Regions from separate parts of the Clostridium swellfunianum genome, predicted to be linked through region 3. Evidence: riboswitches for the same ligand, from Rfam matches in the RefSeq annotation. Region 3 holds a riboswitch; each other region holds the start of a gene.
The links. A riboswitch is a leader RNA that binds a small molecule or an ion and turns the genes downstream of it on or off. The one in region 3 is predicted to bind cyclic di-GMP.
Positions count from the first base shown of each region.

Region 1: another riboswitch for cyclic di-GMP. It lies ahead of NBE98_RS22540 (sensor histidine kinase); the one in region 3 lies ahead of NBE98_RS05900 (hypothetical protein).
Region 2: another riboswitch for cyclic di-GMP. It lies ahead of NBE98_RS02460 (EAL domain-containing protein); the one in region 3 lies ahead of NBE98_RS05900 (hypothetical protein).

Region 1 is NZ_JAMOFV010000006.1:2,738,247-2,744,887, forward strand. It holds gene NBE98_RS13070 (DUF5305 family protein) at 1-280, opposite strand, end outside; gene NBE98_RS13075 (signal peptidase I) at 344-1,534, opposite strand; gene NBE98_RS13080 (response regulator) at 1,577-2,182, opposite strand; gene NBE98_RS22540 (sensor histidine kinase) at 2,179-3,888, opposite strand; cyclic di-GMP riboswitch class II at 3,969-4,052, opposite strand; gene NBE98_RS13090 (hypothetical protein) at 4,240-4,971, opposite strand; gene NBE98_RS13095 (SipW-dependent-type signal peptide-containing protein) at 5,111-5,587, opposite strand; gene NBE98_RS13100 (hypothetical protein) at 5,625-6,389, opposite strand; gene NBE98_RS13105 (hypothetical protein) at 6,612-6,641, opposite strand, start outside.
Region 2 is NZ_JAMOFV010000006.1:493,534-500,174, forward strand. It holds gene NBE98_RS02440 (DUF6320 domain-containing protein) at 1-615, opposite strand, end outside; gene NBE98_RS02445 (hypothetical protein) at 635-1,921, opposite strand; gene NBE98_RS02450 (TetR/AcrR family transcriptional regulator) at 2,080-2,667, opposite strand; gene NBE98_RS02455 (methyl-accepting chemotaxis protein) at 3,010-4,704, shown strand; cyclic di-GMP riboswitch class I at 4,861-4,947, shown strand; gene NBE98_RS02460 (EAL domain-containing protein) at 5,085-5,810, shown strand; gene NBE98_RS02465 (helix-turn-helix domain-containing protein) at 5,938-6,609, opposite strand.
Region 3 is NZ_JAMOFV010000006.1:1,292,968-1,299,608, reverse strand. It holds gene NBE98_RS05910 (CD3072 family TudS-related putative desulfidase) at 1-173, opposite strand, end outside; gene NBE98_RS05905 (CD3073 family putative ECF transporter S component) at 234-800, opposite strand; cyclic di-GMP riboswitch class I at 1,038-1,126, shown strand; gene NBE98_RS05900 (hypothetical protein) at 1,238-1,624, shown strand; gene NBE98_RS05895 (HD domain-containing phosphohydrolase) at 1,787-2,689, shown strand; gene NBE98_RS05890 (hypothetical protein) at 2,762-3,586, shown strand; gene NBE98_RS05885 (ATP-dependent Clp protease ATP-binding subunit) at 3,841-6,117, shown strand; gene speD (adenosylmethionine decarboxylase) at 6,175-6,641, shown strand, end outside.

The DNA.
Region 1 (6,641 bases), 1.4 Mb from region 3:
TAATATTGTCAACAAAGTCAGTAACATATACTCCATTCTCACCTAGGCTTTTTTGACTATATATAATATTAGGCAGCAAATCTACCGAATAATTAACAACTCCTTTATGGGTATATGTATAGAATGGAACTTTATTTTCAATATATTTATGCTTTCTTATACCAATCACTAACAAAGCTATAAAAACTATAATAGCTATTGAAATCACAATAATACTAGCTAATTTTAAATACCTATTAATCTTAAAGAGCTTTATACTTCTTTCTTTCTTTTGCTTCATGCCAGCACTCTCCCCAAAAATAATTAATTATATATATTTATACAAATTCAAAAGCTGCTTCTCCTAAAACTCCACTTTTTCCTTTGGAACATCATTTCTACTTTTTAGTATTAGAGTTGGCCATCCTATCTTTGGTATAACTCCAATGACTTTTCCTTTAATATTTTCAATTGCAACTAACTCTCTATCTGCCGTACTGTTATTATCACCTTTAGTTTCATACTTAACTTGCTGTTCGTCATTTTTTACGCTAATAATTCTATGGAAAATATATATATTATCGCTTTTAAATTTAATAACATCTCCAACCTTTATATCATCAGGCTTAAGCTTTCTAACTAACACCATATCGCCTGGATCTATCATAGGTTTCATGCTTCCAGTTGCTATAACCGCTGGAGACACAGGGAAAACTCCAAAGGAGAACCACATTATCCCTATAGATAAAGTAGCTGTTATAATCCACCCCAAAGGGTTTTCTTTCTCTTCAAAATTCTTTTTTCTACCTTTTATCTGACTAAAATAAATAAATTGGATAAACATAAGGCTAAAGATAGGTACTAAACCTCCGATAACTGCCTGGGTAATCCATTTTAAATTGGGTAGAATGGGAAACACCCATGTAAAGCTCTCTATAACTCCTATATATATTATAGAAACTACTGAGCCACCAAGATATGATAAATAACATGCTAAAATATTCTTAGAAAGCTCCGGTATTACGTATTGCGCTATATATTGAACAATCTTTTGAGTACCCTGTAATGTTGATATTCTATTAAATGGCAAACTGAGAAAAGTGAATATAATCGAAATAGTAACTATATTAAAATATAAGTATTTTTCTGAGCTTTTATTTACAATACGTGCTCTAATAATTTCTCTTCCTAATAGAGTGGTTATTACTATAAATAGGTTTTTTATAATTCCAATAAAAGATAAATCATAGGGACTCTTTCCAAATCCATCAATTAGTCCGCCGCCCATTGTTATAACAATATATATAAAGGCCAAATATCCAGCCCACCATCTTAAAAAACTGTATAACCTTATCTTAGCTTTTGGTCGTATCTTTGAAAAAAATATAATTAAGCATGATATTACTATCCATATAGCCGGCTTAATAGCATATATAAATACTGTACTGCTATTGAAAGAAACAGCTCTTAAATTTTCTAGCAAATATATAGCCATCATTAGTGCTATAAGAAAACTAGACTTGGCTGCATTTTTTATTCCTCCACCTTTTATCATTAGAGTTCCTCCATATATTAATAAATGTATAATAATTTTGCACTACTTACTGTTAACCAAAGCAACAACCTGAGAGCGCTGCTTCAGGTTCATCTTAAGTAGTATATTACTAACATGTTTCTTAACGGTATTTTCAGATATAAAAAGCTTTTTTGCTATATCCTCATTGCTAAACCCCTTACCAAGCTCTAGCAACACTTCTTTTTCCCTATCAGTTAATTGACTTATCAAATTATTTTCCTTTTCCCTATGACTATAATCAATAATCCCTGGATCATAATATTTCTTGCCTCTATTTATAGATTTAACTGCATAAAAAAGATCCTCAAAAAATGCATCTTTAAGCATATAACCATCCACACCTATCTGCTCACCCTTTAAGAAATCTTCCTGTGATATGAATGTAGTTAATATCATAAATTTGGTAGTATTACTTAACTTCTTGCTTCTTGCCACAATATCTAGTCCATTCTCGTTCCCTAACTTTAAATCAATAATAGCAATATCAGGCTGTTCTTTAGTAATTAAACTAACAGCATCAGTAATATTAGATGCTTCTTTTACCATTTCTATATCTTTCTCTTCCTTCAAAACTGAAATAAGTCCCCTTCTTACTAATGGATGATCATCAACAATTACTAACCTCATACTACTACCTCCACATCGCTTAAAGTATTATTAGGGAATAACACATCGACCCTTGTTCCTTCGTTATCTGAACTATTGATTTTAATTTTTCCACTAAATAGATATACTAAATTAAATATATTTGAAAGACCTAAGCCTCCATTCTTTGCTTTGGTTCTATCATCTACATTAAAACCTATTCCATTATCAATAATTTCTAAGCTTGTATAGCTCCTTTCTATATGTATCAGAATTTTAATACTAGTTGACTTGCCATGCCTCACGGAATTTCCAATACATTCACAAATAATTCTGTATAATGCCTTTTTAACATCAGTGCTTATAAATTCCTCATCACCTACTAAATCAAATAGTATATCTACATTATTAAGCTTAGATATATCTTCAATAAAAGATTCTATATTTTCCTTAAATGCACTATGTCCTTTTTTCTTCCAGCTAAGCCTATAAATTGTTTCCCTTAATTCCTTTATTGAATTATTTATAGAATCTCTAATAGCATTAAGATCTTCAATAACATCTACTGAATAGTTGTTCATCACCTTTTTAGTTAATGAATGGATTCCACATGCTGCTGCAAATAGCCTTTGACTAACACTATCATGAATTTCATTCGCTATTCGATTTTGTTCTTCACTTATTACTAACCTCTCATTGATTTGCTCTAATTCATTTTTTTCAAACACAACAGAACTTAAAGATGCTAAAAATCTTAATTGATCTATGTTTTCTCTTATAATAACTTTATCTTGACTTAAATTTATTTCAACTCCTAGTATTCCATATATTTTATTTAAGGACTTTACAGTGACAGCGATATAATCATAATTGCCTTCAAATATATAAACAGGTTCATCAGAGTCCTTAATATCATTTAAGTTATTGGTAATTACTTTACTTATTGCGTGTTTTGAGTATTCAGGTATATTGTTATCAAATAGTATAAGTAATTCGCCACTAGCGCAAGGTTCGAAAAAAAATACATTGTTTGCTTTAGTGATTTTCTTAGTATAGTCTACAAGTAATCTTATTGACTTATCTCCATTTTTTACATTTACAAACGAATACACCGCTTGATAGAGAGACATTGTATACTCCATAGACTCATTTAGTCTTTTATTTGTATTGGCTAATTGATTATTTAATATCTTAAGCTGTTCCCTTTCTCTTCCTATTTTATCTGCTAGCTTAAATAATAAATATATGGCCAATGTAATTAACACGAAGCTAAGTATTAGATTTGAATTGATTATTAAATTTTTTTCAAGGTTATGATCTGCTTTATTAAATATGTAGGCAGAAACTTCAGAAGAAACAATAAGATAAAAAATTAAGTTTATCATGCAATAATATATATTTAAAAAATGTATATTAATTAGAATTGTATTTAGTGAATACCATATATAGGGGCTGTTTATTCCTCCTGTAGGTATCAAAATCACTGTATTTACTATAATTTCAATTAAAATTAACAGCTTAATAATTGTCTTACCTGCATCCACTTTAATATACAAGTAATTTAAGATAATGGATGATATGCTTAAGCATAAAATCATTATTAATTTATTATTTATAGAAGATTGATTATTTGTAATCAAATAGAACAGAGAAGTTATTGCAAGTGAAAAATATCTATATAGATAAATTATTTTTATATCATCTGACATATGCTTTATTTTAACTAAATTTTTCAACACACTTATCACTTAAATTCCTTCCCTTCATCAACACTTAATTCCTATTTGTTTTTAATTTTTATTACAAATAAAAAAACCAACGAAAATAATTTTTCATTGGCCGGTTGCACCACTGGCTCAATATACACCAGGTGCCCAATTGCAGTGTATATTTCTTTGCCTCCATTATATTTAACTTTCCTACTTATTATATCACCTAATTGTATATTATTTCCAAATGATTTATGTGTCATTTTTTTATTTTTTATAGACAAATTTTGTTTTAATCATACCTTTCATTTGCTTTAATCAAACTTTATGACATCTTAATACAGCAAATTTAAAAAGACAGGGTTAGTTCATTCTATCCCTGCCTTCTTATTATGGTATATTCTTATTAAATTGTTGGAAATTAATTTTTATATCAAATAAAACTGTTTGTTTCTGGAGTTGATTCTGATCTTCATTAAGATTTGGAAAATATATAACAGTATTATTAGCCCAATCCTTATTAAATGAAGGAACTTTCTGTTTTACTTTATCTGCATACTTTTCCGGAACTCCAAACAGAATATAATCTTCCGAATCCATTCTCAATCCCTTAAGAATTGAATTTAAATTTCTCTGAAGTTCAGCCAACGTTCCAACAAAGTAACCCTCCATAGGTTCATTTTGAGAATCATATTTTACCTTTCCAGTCTTATCAAATAAAGTATATCCTCCAGCTATAACTAAGCTCTGTTTTAGCAGCGTATTATCGATAGGAAAATCCACTTTGATCTCTGAGATTGCAGCAGGTATTGTACCAACATTTTGAGCTTTAGAATTATACAACACCATTGCCCCTGGATATAAATCCTTAACAGATATAGACAACTTTTTATTGTTATCTGAAATCTCTGTTGGTTGAAGCTTCACATAATTTTGCGTTGCATCATCTATGCTAAAAATAGATGATGCAGATCCATTTGAATCTTTCATAAATTCAATATTTAATTGTCCCGTTGAAACGGTATTAAAAACCGTTAAATCATCCTGCCAAGCAGCAAAGCCTATACCCATTAGACTAAGCGCAGCAACAAAGCTTATACACAATAATTTTATCTTTCTCATAAATGCTTACACCTTTAGATAATGTTATAATTAAATTATCTTATTATCACCTTTTCATATGTTAAGATTTTTTTTCGACTTAACTAAATATATATTAATAAAGCAGGTTTATAACCTGCTTTATTAAATTAAGATTAATTTATTTGTTAAATTGTTGATAAACAGCTGTAGCTGTAAATGTTGCATCTGAAGTTTGTGGAGCATTCTCTCCAACTGTCATTGTAATTGTTACATTCTTTTGTTCAGTCACAGCTAAAGTAGGTTGGCTAGTTGTACTAACTGTTAACCAGCTAGGAACATTACTAAATGTAAATGTACCATTCTTTACAGGTATTGTTCCATTATTCTTTACCGGAAGAGTAACTGTTGCAACAGCTCCTGGATATAAATTATCTAAATCAATAGTTGCAGTATTTTCACTACCACTAGCAGTTCCAAATGCTACATTAGCATTGTCAGCATTCCAAACTACACCGCCGCCAACAAAATCTACATCTAAAGTACCTGTGCTAACTGTATTATTAATAGTTAATGCATCTGTCCATGCTGCATATCCAGCTCCTAAGGAAACCATTGCCGCTACTACTGCAGCTGTTAATATTCTTGATTTTTTCATAATATACCCTCCAAAAATAATTTTTTATTTCATTCTATTATTTATTAAATTGCTTAAAGTTAAATTTTATTTGGAAATTTATGGATTTCTGTTCCTTTTGATCTGTAGTTAAATTTTTTGACATTAATGTATTGTCACTATCTGCTCCTTTAGGAAGTCCCATTACTATACAGTTTTGTGTTTCAGGATTAAATCCTTCTATTCCTTCACTGTCAAGCAAGTTCTTAATTGTACCTTTATCTTCCTCTGGGATATCTAAACTAATCACATCTCCCACTTCCATTGTTGTACCTGCTAATAATGTATTTAAATTAGTTTGCAAATCTTTCAAATGATATTTGTTTTGTTCTATAGCCCCAAGCCCTGGCAGTATTCCACCACCTATAATCCTTCCATTTCTCCAATGAGTATATCCACCAACAACAACCAATGCATCTTTCATTTCATCAGCAAATGTTCCGGTAGGTATCTTAACCTCTACGCTTTCAATTTTAACTGGTATTGAGCCTTTATTTTCATACTGCACTGCATAAAGTAATCCTGAACCAGGATATAAATTACTTAATGATACATTAACAACCTTAGTAGTTTGATCTAATGTACTTCCTAGATATGGTCCCAATTCAGCCTTGTTTGGAACTATTGTTTGACCAAATATCTTAGTTGTTGTAAACTCAACATTCATTTTTCCTGTGCTAGCTGTACTATTAATATTTAATGTATCAGTCCAAGCTGCATATCCAGCACCTGCCGATATAACTGCTGCCATAAGAGCAGCTGCTATAATTCTTGTCTTTTTCATAATATCCCTCCAGAATATTTGTTAATCTTTTATTTAATTGTGATCACATATATAATTCTATCCACTTTAACTTACTGAAACTTCCTACATTGGTATAATTTTGGTAAAACAAAAGAACTACTATTCACTTATCCCTTTTATCTACTCATCTACTACTTTAGTTCTAGATTAAAAAAATAGAAGACATGAGCTTAATGATAACTCATGTCTTGATGTATCAAATTATTCACGTTTTCTCTTAAAACTAAATAC
Region 2 (6,641 bases), 800 kb from region 3:
AAATATCAGCATAGCTAAAATAGTAACTATTCCATATAGGGCAGAAACTATACTTGGCCAGAGCTTGAAGTTGTAGAATAGCTTAATAATAATAGGCAGGCAGCATACAGCTGCAATTGTCATTTGGAAATAGTAGAATTCTTTTCGGGTTGTTTTTAAGCTTGCTACTATTATTGTAATTACCAAAGCAGTAGCAGAGGGAACAAAGGGACCAATGTAGCTCAAAGTCCAGCCTTTCAATGAGAAGGTAGTGTCAATGGCTATTAGTAAAATACTTATAATAACATTATCAAAAATCATCATTAAGGGGGTTAGCTTGCCCTTTGTTATTGGTATTCCAAATAGTATCCACAGCATCCAGACAGCAAAAATAGGTATTATACTCCAGTAGTATTTGTGGGGAGTAATTAAGTTTAAGCCAAACATAAATAGGGTATAAATAATTGTTGAAAATAACAGCCACTTAAACAATTTACCTCTCTCTTTTAAAGGCTTCTCACCTAGGTTTGGATACACATCTTTATGTTCACTATCACTTTCAGATAGATGCTTTCCACATAAGGGACAATTGTTGGTTATATTATTAGTCTCAATTTTGCAGCTCTCACACCTCAAAGCCCGCACCTCTTTCCTATTAATAATTGGCTTCTATATTAACCTTAAGACCCTTCCCAACTAAAAAATCAACAAACTTTTTAGGTACAGTATTTTCTCCTATGATACTGGAGAAGGAAATGCTGATTGTATCTTTAAAGCTTATTACTGCACAGTTAAAGGCATTTTGCTTCGGAGCACCAATAAGAAAATCAAACCTTTCTACCATATCAGCCATAGCTTTTGGCAGTTCAATGTTTCCAACATTAGACAGGGTAGAAGTTGTAATACGCTCACCAAACAATGAAAATCCAGTCTTTAAGACTATGTTTTTTAACATAAGGGGAGCTATTCTCATGGCTATATTTTTTTCTGTTTGTACGTTGCCGCTGAATTTACCTCTTAAAGTATCTATATCCACACCATCTCGAATTTGTTTGCTAACAACTTCACATATATCCTTTAGCTTTATCCTTTCCGCACTTCCTTCAGGAGTAAATTCCACATTTATATATGAAGAAAAGTTGCGCAGGGTTTTGGAGGGAAATCTCTTTCTAAGATTAATTGGTACTGATATTTTAATAGGCTTCTTTTCAGTTGAGTTATAAACCTTAGCATCCAATATGGCATATATAAAAAGAGCCGTTAAAAACTCAGTAATTGTAGCATCAAATTCCTTGGAAAGCCTATGTAAGTCCTTCACATCAACTAAAACATGAAGAGCTTTTAAGGTATTTTCCTTTATTCTGGTGCCAGGAATCTTAAAGGCTGAGTTTTCCTTCAAGCTCATTTCATTGTTAGCCAGCGCATAGTATTGAAAGGAATCAGCTGTTTCTTCAGGCGTTGGCAAGTCCTTATGATATAAAATGCCATAGTTCTCTAGCTCAAAAGCATTATCAATAGGCTCTCTTCCATTTAACAAAGTAAAATAGTTAAAAAGCAGCGTTCTTAAAAAAATGGTTGCTCCAAATCCATCAGTAATAGAATGGAATATTTCTAGAGATATTCTATGCTTGTAGTGTAGAACTCTAAATAAATAGCCACCATCCTTTTTCTCTGAAAAGGGTGAGGTGGGATAGGTATCTTCAAGCCTTACTTTAGGTTCAGATTCATTTGGCTCAAAGTAATACCAGAACAAACCCTTCACAATATTAACAGAAAAGGTTGGAAACCTCTTGTAAGTCATTGTAAGTGCTGCTTGAAGAACCTCTGGATTTACTTCCTCTTTTAAAACTGCATCAATTCGAAACATTGGTGCCCAATTTTTTTCTCTGATAGCAGGATATATTTTTGCGGCATTATCTAATTTGTACCATTTTCCTTCCATAACGCTTACTCCCTTTATATAGAATCCCCTAAGGATTTTAAGTTTAGTTTCATAGTTAAAACCCTATATAGGGTTTTAAATTCAACTATTAACTTATACATGTCCTAAAAAGGCTTAAAGCTGCCTGTTTTATGACATGTATAGGTTTAGTTTCATAGTTAAAACCCTATAATTGCATTTACAAAAATATCTGACAGTGTTTTTATATATTCTTTTAACATATTTTCATCTCTAAGGTCTATATTTGAAAAGTCTTTAAAAATACATGGAAAGATTCCCATGAAGAGGCTTGAGGCTGTTAATTGAATGACAGCAATTTTATTTTTCTCTTTATCAGAAGCAGGCTGCTTATTTACTTTTCTGCAAAGCTCCTCACATAAAGCATTTAATTTATTAATAAAGACACCATTATAATTATTATTAAAGAATGGCTCATATAGTACTGCCTTTACAATATTGGGATATCTAATAGTTCCTTGAAGAATATATAGAAGCAATTCTTCTACTATTTTTCTTAAGTCCATGTCCTTGTTAATAATTTCGGTAAAGTCCATCATGAAATCTTTTTGTATATAATCAAAAGCTTCTTCAATAAGCTTTTCTTTTGAACCAAAATGGTAATTGATAGCTGCACTGTTTACGTTGGCTTCTTTTCCAATACTTCTTATTGTTACAGCATTAATTCCTTCTTTTTCAATACACCCAATAGTGGCTAGTATTATCTTTTGTTTTGTAGAAAGCTCCATGCTTACACCTCAATTTCATCAAAAAAATAATAATCACATGATTTAATCAAGTGATTAAATCATGTGATTATTATAGCTTGTAAATTATTTATAGTCAATAATAGCTGGGAATATTCATTTTAAGAAGCTTAAAATATTAATTTAATTTCTTTATTGATGGAGCTAAGACTTTGAGCGTTAAGGATAATACCTTATATAGAAATGGCAACTAACAACATAAAATGTAATTATCATACAGTATTCTGAAGATTTTGTGAAGAATGTCTTTTTTTGTGGAAAATGTAACAATGTAATAGTAATATTGGTAAAGTGAGGTGTTTAAGAATATGGGAGATGAGAAAAATGAATATTCGTTTTAAAACAAGAGGAAAGTTACTTTCATTGATTATTTCTACAATTTTAATTTTTAGCATAGTTGTTAGCGTGATTATTTATGTTCAGTTTAACAGCTTCATAACTAACAGTACTCTTAGGACAAGTTCAAACCTAAGCATGGAATTAATCAATCAGGAATATAAAGGCGACTGGAGCATAGTGAATGACAAACTATATAAGGGAAGCAAATTAATCAACGATGATACTGAGATGCTTGACAGCATTAAAAAGAGAGCTAATGTTGAGTGCACAATATTCCTAAAAGACACAAGAATTGCTACAACTATACCTGATAACAATGGCAGGGCAACAGGAACAAAAGCAGAAGAAAAGGTTATAGATACCGTTATAGCTAAAGGAACTGAGTATGTAGGTACTTCAACTGTTTTAAATGAACCATATAAAGCAATATACCTTCCTATAAAAGATAAAAATGGTTCAAATATAGGTATGTTCTTTATTGGAATGGATAAGAAAGTTATAGGCAGTCAAGTAAATGAAATACTAATAAAAATTTCTAGATTTACGCTTATACTAATCCTAGCATCAATAGTAGGAATGATGTTCTTTGCTACTAAATTTATAGTAAAACCTCTCAACAATACAAAGAAGTATCTGGGATTGCTATCAAACGGCGATTTATCCTTTGATATATCTAATGAATACTTAAAGAGGGATGATGAATTTGGTGAAATTACAAATGCCATAAAGTCTACGCAGGATTCAATTAAAGAGATGATTAAATCCATAAAGCAAAGCTCTGAAAATATTGATACTCAATCAGAAACCTTAACTGCAGTATCTGAAGAAATGGCAGCAGCCTCAAGCAATGTAACATCAGCAATACAAGATGTAGCAAAGGGTGCAGAGAATCAAACAGAGCGTTTGATGAAGGTTTCAGATATAACAAATAAATTTGGTTCACAGTTAGAAAACATAATACAAGCCATCGAAGAAGTTGATAAGAATGCAAATGAAATTGATAATATAGCAAACGACAGCAATAGCAAGATAGATAATCTGGCACAATCAATTAATGCAGTTAAAAGCGCATTCAATGATTTCTCAGATAAAATATCAAACTTAGGAACAAAAATTAACAAAATAAATGATATTTCCAACCTGATAAACGGAATAGCAAGTCAAACGAACCTTCTAGCACTTAATGCGGCTATTGAAGCAGCCAGAGCAGGTGAAGCAGGAAGGGGCTTTGCAGTTGTTGCTGACGAAATAAGAAAGCTTGCTGAAGAAAGTAAAAGTTCATCCGAGACTATTAATTCTCTAATAAGTGATATATCAAAAAACAGCAACAGTATGGTTAGCACCTCAAAGGAAATGAGCGATGAATTATCAAGCGAAATGGAGATAGTGAATGCAGCTATAAAATCCTTTGACAGTATTGTTAATGCCATAAGAGCTATAATTCCTAAAATACAGGAAGTAAATAACTCTTCAACTTCACTGCATAAAGATAAAGATATAGTAATGGAAAAGATAGAAGAAGTTGCATCAGTTGCCGTTCAGATGTCCGCATCCTCAGAGGAGATATCAGCATCCACAGAAGAAGTAAGTGCATCAACGGAAGAAGTGGCGGGAGCTGCACAAAACTTATGCAATATGACTAGAGAAATGCTGGAGAATGTAAATAAGTTTAAGTTGTAGGGGAAAAGGCGTCCTTAGGGGCGCCTTTTAATTTTATAAAAATCTAGCGAGATTACATATTATAACATGATTTTACATAATACGCGTTAAATACATATTAAATGCTTATTTAAACAAATATTGACAAAAAACTACTATTAATGTAGAATTTATTTTGTATTCTAAGGGCAAAACTACTGAAAGGTAGTGACGCAAAGCTACGAGTCTAAAGCGATGATTCGCCATGATAGTCGGGTTGCCGTTCACATTATAAAATTGTTTGCAAAATAATTGTATTGTGGGTAGGTAGCTATTGTGCTATCTATCCATTTTTTGTTTTTTGATATTAGTTAAAAACATAGGAAACCGTTTTAAAGAAGCTATGATAGGGGGCATGCTTTATGAAATTACAATCAATAAGACAGTCTATAAACTTTTGTGACTTAACCTGTTGGTATCAGCCTATTTACGACGTGAAGAGCGATATACTGCTTGGATATGAAGCTCTTATGCGTGATAAAAAACGTATCACATTAGATCCAATGGAAGTTTTTCAGAATGCACAGCTATTAGGGGAGCACAATATACTGGATAAACATTTAATTATTAAGGCACAGCAGCTTTTTGGGAAGTTAAAGGAGTATTCTTTGTTTATAAATATCCTTCCTTCGACATTGCTGCAAAGAGATTTTATTTCTTGGTGGGATAAGCATTCAGAAAATATCCCTAATATCGTATTAGAGCTGTCAGAAACCGAACGTATTGATGACTGGCAATTGCTTAAATCAACTTTAGAACAATTGAGAGCAAGGAATGTAAAATTTGCTGTAGACGATATGGGAATGGGATATACATCACCTCAGTATTGGATAGAACTAGAACCGGAGTACATCAAGTTAGATAAATACTATCTTCTAAATGCGGTAAACGATAAGAAAAAGCAGCGGATCATTGAGAGCCTTATAAGAATGGTTGGGGACTCTGCGCAAATTATCATTGAAGGTATTGAGGATGCAGAAACCTTAGAATTAGTAAAGGGATTAGGCGCTTGCTATGCTCAAGGATATTTACTTGGTATGCCATCTCCAATCAATAAAATTGACAATAGTTTATCAGTTTTGTTATAAAGGCAGAATCCTTGAGGATGCTATTTTTATAGTAATAAATCAAAGGGACTTTCACAACATGAAGTGAAAGATAAGGAGTGTTAATTTAAATGATTAACGCTCCTTCTTATTAAGGATATATAATTATTTATATATTAAAGGATTTTTTTCTATAGTCTGAAGGCAAGCAGCCCATGCATTTACTAAACATTCTAGAAAAATGATGTGCTTCATTAAAACCTACTCTATTCATTATTTCAGATATTGGAAGCATTGTATCTCTTAGCATTACAGCGGATAGTTTAATCCTTAACTTAATAAGGTAATCTTTAATAGACATTCCTGTTGAGGCACGAAACTTTTCAGACAAGGTTGTTCTGTTTATATGGAAGATTTGTGTTAAATCCTCGATTGTAATTTTGTCCTGATAATTTGAATGCAAATATAGAAGCACTTCATTTAAATCCGCAGAACTATTGGGAAGGTGGAGTTTTTCCTCTGTTTGTAAATTGGTATACACATATTGTATTATAAACAATATTTCCAGGAAGAAAGAGCGGGAACGGCACACCCAGTAAAGACCATCGCAGGGATTTATCTCGTCATATAGCATTTTATAAAGCTGGGACACTCTTTTATACATAGCAAGTCCAATTTCAATATATGCATTTGCTTTTTCAGTCCTAAAGAGGAAGGGCTCCAGATAAAAATAGTCCTGAATATTTGTGAACTTATTAAATTCTGAAATGTCGTATATTTTTTCTAGGGTAAAGGAACTATCAATAACTGTCGGATCAAAATAAATAACGTGAGCATTCACACCGCAATCCTTCTAAGGAAAGACAAAAAAGC
Region 3 (6,641 bases):
CTTGTGATTCCTAGATATCTAAATTCAGGACAAGGAAGTTGAATTATTCCTACTCCACTATCTATTATATCCTTTGCAAAGCTAAAGGCCCCTCTTGCTCTATCAAGGGGTTCCACTACGCTATTTTGATTAAAAATACAGTGACTTGTTAATAATATTTTTTTGCTTCTCATTATAAACCTCCATTAAAAGTAAAGGACAGAGTAGTTTTTAAAACTATCTATCCTCTTAAGCTATGCTGAAAGATCAGCCCTATTTTTGTATTGAACGGGCACATACTTCATTGCTAAAAGTACCAAAAGACATGAGCCTATCTTATCGATAAAATTTCCTGTAATTCTAGGAATAAAGGCGGCTGTGAAGATTTTCATGCCGGATTTTTGAAGAAATAAAGTAAAATAATCATTTACAGAGCCTGTCAATCCACCAAAGAAACCTACCGTAATTAGTGTCCCTAAAATAGGACAAACTATTGAGAGTATTAAGCCTGAAGCTATGGCATTAACTACGTTAAATTTAAACTTTCTTGCCATATACCCAACAATTAAGCCCACTGCTGCATTAATAATAAAGTAAGGAATATCCTTTGGGCTGCCAGAAAGTATAGGAGTAAGAATATTAGTTAAGCTGCCTACAGTTGCTGCCTGCCAAGGGCCAAATAAAACTGCAATAAAAATTGTTCCTATAGTATCTAAAAATAAAAGTGGAATATTTAGTCTCGTTACAACTGTGCCAAGAACTATATTCATAGCAATAGCCATAGCACCCATAGATAGTAAAAATACTTTTTTGTTATTCATCGTAAACCCCCTTGTATTATTGTTAAGCTCGTAAAGGCTATTAACCTTATCGCTCTTAAGAGTATATATCAATATTTATTCTAAGAGGGGCTGCACAATAAGTAAAATAGATAATTTCTATATTTGACAACCTAGGTATTAATAATATTAATACAGCTTTTAAAATTTCTAGAAAATTATGAATAACTCATTGTATTGTACAAGCTACTATGGTACAATATGGAATAGAATTAAATATATAGAAAAGAGCAAATTCTCTGAAAGGGGAAGACGCAAAGCCACGGGTCTAAGGACAAGCAATTGTCTATGACGGCCGGGTTGCCTATGGAAGTATATCTAAGAGTGATAGGCATGCGTTCTATTACTTTTTTTGCACTTCGGGCACTCTATAAGTTTAATTTAAAATTTATACTTATATTGTACGGGAGGGTATACTCATGAAAAAACTTTTAAGTGGAATTACTACAATGATGCTGGTAATTGGTTTGTTCACAACAGGTGTACAAGCTAAGGAGCTAAACACACAAGAACTTAAACAGATGATTGAACAGACTAACAAGGAAATCTACGAATTAATTAATGAGGCAGATGATAAAGGGGATGCTCTTGTTATAAGCTATGAAGCCAACAAGATAAGTGAAAAACAGCTAAATCATAAATTGGACCAGATTATCGGGCAATTAATAGATTTCACAAGCAATAAAACAGAGAAGGTTATAAAAGAGGCTGCTAAAAATGGAGTTGAATTGGAAGCTCAATGGATTGAAGTTGAGATTGGTGGAAGAACTGTACTGGTAGATCCTTTAATTACTGGTGGATTTTAAATTAATATTATAATAGATTTTAGGAGATTATAAAAACTTAAATTAGTAGTTATAGTCTCTTTTAATTTTATAATTATGGAAAACCCTTGAAAGGAAAATTAAAAGTAGGTAGAATTAAATAAGAATATGTAATATTAGTGTTGAAATAGAGGTTGAAGCATTATGGGTTTATATTTAGGAAAAAGTGATAGTTGTATAGAAAGAGTTGAGAAAAAAGTAGAGAAACTAAGTCTCCTAGCCAGGGGTGATGGGATTGAAATAATGAAGGAAGTAGTGCAGCCTAATGTAATATTTCATGTTGCCCCAGGAATTGATGAAGGACTAATGGAGTTTTTTTATATTATTAGCGGAACAGTGGTTTGTGAAAAAGGAGAAGAAACTATAACTTTAGGTGCAGGAGAATACTTTTATGTTAAAGACTTGAAGGAATCGGTATACCTTAAGACTATAACTGAGGTGTCTATGCTTTATGTAGCAAATCAGCCAGTTTTCCATTTTCTTAGTGACGTAATAAAAAATATTACTGAAATGAGGCAACAGGTTGAAAAAAAGGATATGTATACTCATGATCACGGCTTAAGACTTGAAGGTTATGCTATAAGGATTGGGCAGAAACTAAATATGACTAAAGCAAGATTGTTAAATTTAGGCTATGCGGCAGGCTTTCACGACTTAGGAAAGATAAATGTACCAGATGAAGTCTTGAAGAAGCCAGGTAAGCTTACTAACGAAGAGTTTGAATATATTAAAAAGCATCCAGCTGATGGTGCAGTTATAATTGAAAACACTTTCATAAAGGATTGTGCTATGGCAATCCTGCAGCATCATGAGAGATTGGACGGCAGCGGATATCCTAATAAATTAAAAGGTGATGAAATTTCTTTAGAGGGAAAAATAATCGCTGTAGTTGATACCTACGATGCAATGACGTCTGATAGGCCATATAGAAAAGGTATGGATCCTAAAGTTGCCTTTGCAGAGATAAAAAGCTTAGTAGGGAAGCATTATGATGAGAAAATAGTAGCCTGCTTTGAAGAGGTTTTAAAGGAAGAAGGATTATTATAATATTTAAAGGCTTAGGTAGAATATATAATACCTAGGTCTTTATATTTTATAAGATTGTATGAGGTAAAAAATATGAAAGTAATAGAGAGCTTTATTATGTCAAAAACGGGCGTTCTTGAACAGTGCGAAGACAAGATATTTATAAGTAATGATTTTTTAGCAGTGATAGATGGCGCAACTAGCAAGTCAAGCTTTAGGTGGAATGGAAAAACCTCGGGAGCAATTGCAGGTGAGATTATAGGTGATACCTTAAAACAGTCAGAATGTGATATAACCTTGGATTTATTAATTTTCAGAATAAATAATGCCATTAAAGATATATATGAAGAATCAAAGGGAATTAATTATTTTATTAATAATCCAGTAGATAGAATTACAGCGTGTATGATTATATACAGTAAATTTCATAATCAGATTTGGATTATTGGAGATTGTAAGTGCAGCATTAATAGTGTTCAATACGAAAATGTAAAAAAAGTAGATACAATACTGGCAGAAGCAAGAGCTTTGTTTATAGAGCTTCAGTTGCTAAGGGGAAAGAGCATTGAAGAGCTTATAGCCGAAGATTTGGGAAGAGGTTTTATAATGAATTTATTGAAGGAGCAGTATATACTTCAAAACAATTCCTTAAGTCAATATTCTTATGGGGTTATAGATGGTTTTGAGATTAACTCTGAAAGCATTAAAATTATTGATGGTATAGAAAAAAGTAGTATGATAATTTTAGCATCTGATGGATATTTTTCTTTAAAGGAAGACTTATTTCAAACAGAACAACATCTAAAAGCTGTACTTGCTGAAGACCCGCTTCTTATAGGAAAGTATAAATCTACAAAGGGTTTAGTAAAGGGAAATGTTTCTTTTGACGACAGAGCTCTAATTCGATTTATAACCTAGAAACTGGATTTGGAGAATTTTTAGAAGTCTTAGTATAAGAAATTTTAAGGATTTCTTAATGGATTAAAATCTAAAACAAGAATATAATACATTTATGCCCCTGTATTGGATATGCGGGGCTTTTTATTTGAAAGAGTTTAAAAATAATAAATATTTGTTAATTTAATTTTATAGTTAATTTTGCAGTAGATAATTTGTTAAAATAAATTATAATATAGTTAACTTACTAATTTATTTATTACGGAGAGGCGATTATGAAATTATGTTCAATATGCAATAAAAATATAGCTACAATTTTTACAGCTAAAATGGTGGAAGGCAAAACAGAAACTGTTGGAGTATGCCTGCCTTGTGCAAAGAAGATGGGACTTCCTGTTATAGATCAGCTTATGCAGCAGACAGGAATGAGTCCTGAAGAAGTTGAAAATCTTACAGATCAGATGAATGATATGATGAAGGACATGAACTTTGATGAACTTGGGAAAAGCGATATGTTTATGAACCTTATGAGTGGATCTTTTCCAGAATCTATGGATTTCAACAAAGAAGAACACAAAAAAGAAGCTGCCTTTGATACTAATACAAAAGATAAGGAAAAAGATAAAGACAAAGACGGTAAGAAGAAAGCAAAGAGAAAGTATCTAGATACCTATGGCATTAATTTAACTGATAAAGCTGCAGAAAAGAGAGTGGATAAGGTTATTGGAAGACATAGGGAAATAGACAGGGTTATACAAATTTTAAATAGAAGAACTAAGAATAATCCTATATTGATAGGTGAGCCTGGTGTTGGTAAAACAGCTATTGCTGAAGGTTTAGCCGTTAGAATTGCTGAAAAGGAAGTACCTGCAAAGCTTTTTGATGCCGAAGTATATTTACTGGATTTAACTGCCGTAGTTGCTGGAACTCAATTCAGAGGACAGTTTGAAGGTAGAATGAAGTCCATAATAGATGAAGCAAAGGAAAACGGAAATATAATACTAGTTATAGATGAGGTTCATAACATAATTGGAGCTGGTGAAGCTCAAGGTGGTGCTATGAATGCTGCAAACATCCTTAAGCCAGCCTTGGCTCGAGGTGAAATTCAGGTTATAGGTGCTACAACCATTGAAGAATACAGGAAGCATATAGAAAAGGATTCAGCTCTTGAAAGGCGTTTTCAACCTGTAATTGTAGAAGAACCAACTATTGAAGATACAATTGAAATTTTAAAAGGTATAAGACACTATTACGAGGATTATCATAAGGTTCAAATATCAGATGAAGTAATAACAGCAGCTGCAACACTTTCTGAAAGATATATTACAGATAGATTTTTGCCAGATAAGGCAATAGACGTTATAGATGAAGCCAGCTCTAGAGCAAATCTTAAAAATAAGGGCTTAGTAGAACTTAAAGCTTTAAGAGAAGAATATAAAGTTTTAGAAGAAAAAATTAAAGAAGCTGCTGAAAACACTGATTATGAAAAAGCTGCTCAGTATCGAGTTGAAGAGTTCAGATTACTGGATAAGATTTCTAAGCTCGAGAAAGAAACAAGTGAAGTAAAGCTTTCAGCTGAAGATATAGCATATGTGATAGAAGCGTGGACAAAGATACCTGTAAAGAGCATAACTGAAGAAGAAGCTCAAAAGCTGTTGCAATTAGAAGAGAGACTTCACAGAAGAGTAATTGGACAGCATGAAGCTATAGTTGGTCTTTCCAGGGCTATAAGAAGAAATAGATTAGGATTTAGAAAAAAGAGAAAACCAGCATCCTTCATATTTGTTGGCCCAACAGGAGTAGGTAAGACTGAGCTTGCTAGAGCACTTGCTGATGAACTCTTCGGAAGTGAAGATGCACTTATAAGAATAGATATGTCGGAATACATGGAGAAGCATACAGTTTCCAAGCTTATTGGAGCGCCTCCAGGATATGTAGGATATGATGAGGGCGGACAATTAACAGAAAAGATTAGAAGAAGGCCATATTCGGTAATCTTAATGGACGAAATAGAAAAGGCTCATCCAGACGTATTTAATATGCTGCTTCAAATTCTTGAGGATGGAAGGCTTACTGACAGTCAAGGAAGAACTGTTTACTTTGAAAATACAGTTATAATAATGACTTCTAATGCGGGAACTAACTTTAAAGGCAATAACATTGGTTTTGCTCAGGCAAACTACAATGCTTTAGAAAATAAGGTTAAGGAAGCTTTGAAGGAATTCTTTAGACCAGAGTTTTTGAATAGGGTTGATGAAACTATAGTATTTAAGCCTTTAACTAAAGATGAACTTATTAAGATAGTAGATTTAATGCTTAAAGAAGTTCAAGAGGAAGTAAGAGAAAGAAATATTACCCTTGATATAACTGAGGAAGCTAAAGAATTTATCCTTAAGGAAGGATATGATGAAAAATACGGGGCAAGGCCACTTAGAAGAGCTATACAAAAGTATGTGGAGGATGAGATTTCTGAAGCTTACCTTCACAAGAGATTCCATGAAGGTTCAAATATAAAAATATCTTTACAGAATGGGAGCATTGTTTTAGAATAGAAAAAGCTATATACTATATGATATGGGTATTTTCATAAATAGAATCGAGGGATGAAATTGGAGCAACACAAAGAAGATAAATTAAAATTGTATGGGTTTAATAACTTAACAAAGTCATTGAGCTTTAATATCTATGATATCTGTTATACGAAGACTGAAGAGGATAGAAAAAAATATATTGATTATATCGATGAACAGTATAACTCTGAGAGACTTACGAAGATTTTATCAGATGTTACAGAAACTATTGGAGCCAGTGTGCTAAATATTGCAAAGCAGGATTATGACCCACAAGGCGCAAGTGTTACTCTTTTAATTTCTGAGGAAGAAGTGCCTCTATACGTGCTTGATCCATCCTGTAATAGAGGAATTCTAACTCCTGTTCGTGAAAATATTGTTGGACATTTGGATAAGAGTCATGTGACAGTTCATACTTACCCTGAAAGTCATCCGCAAAATGATATTAGTACTTTTAGAGTTGATATTGATGTTTCAACTTGTGGAACAATATCGCCCCTTAAGGC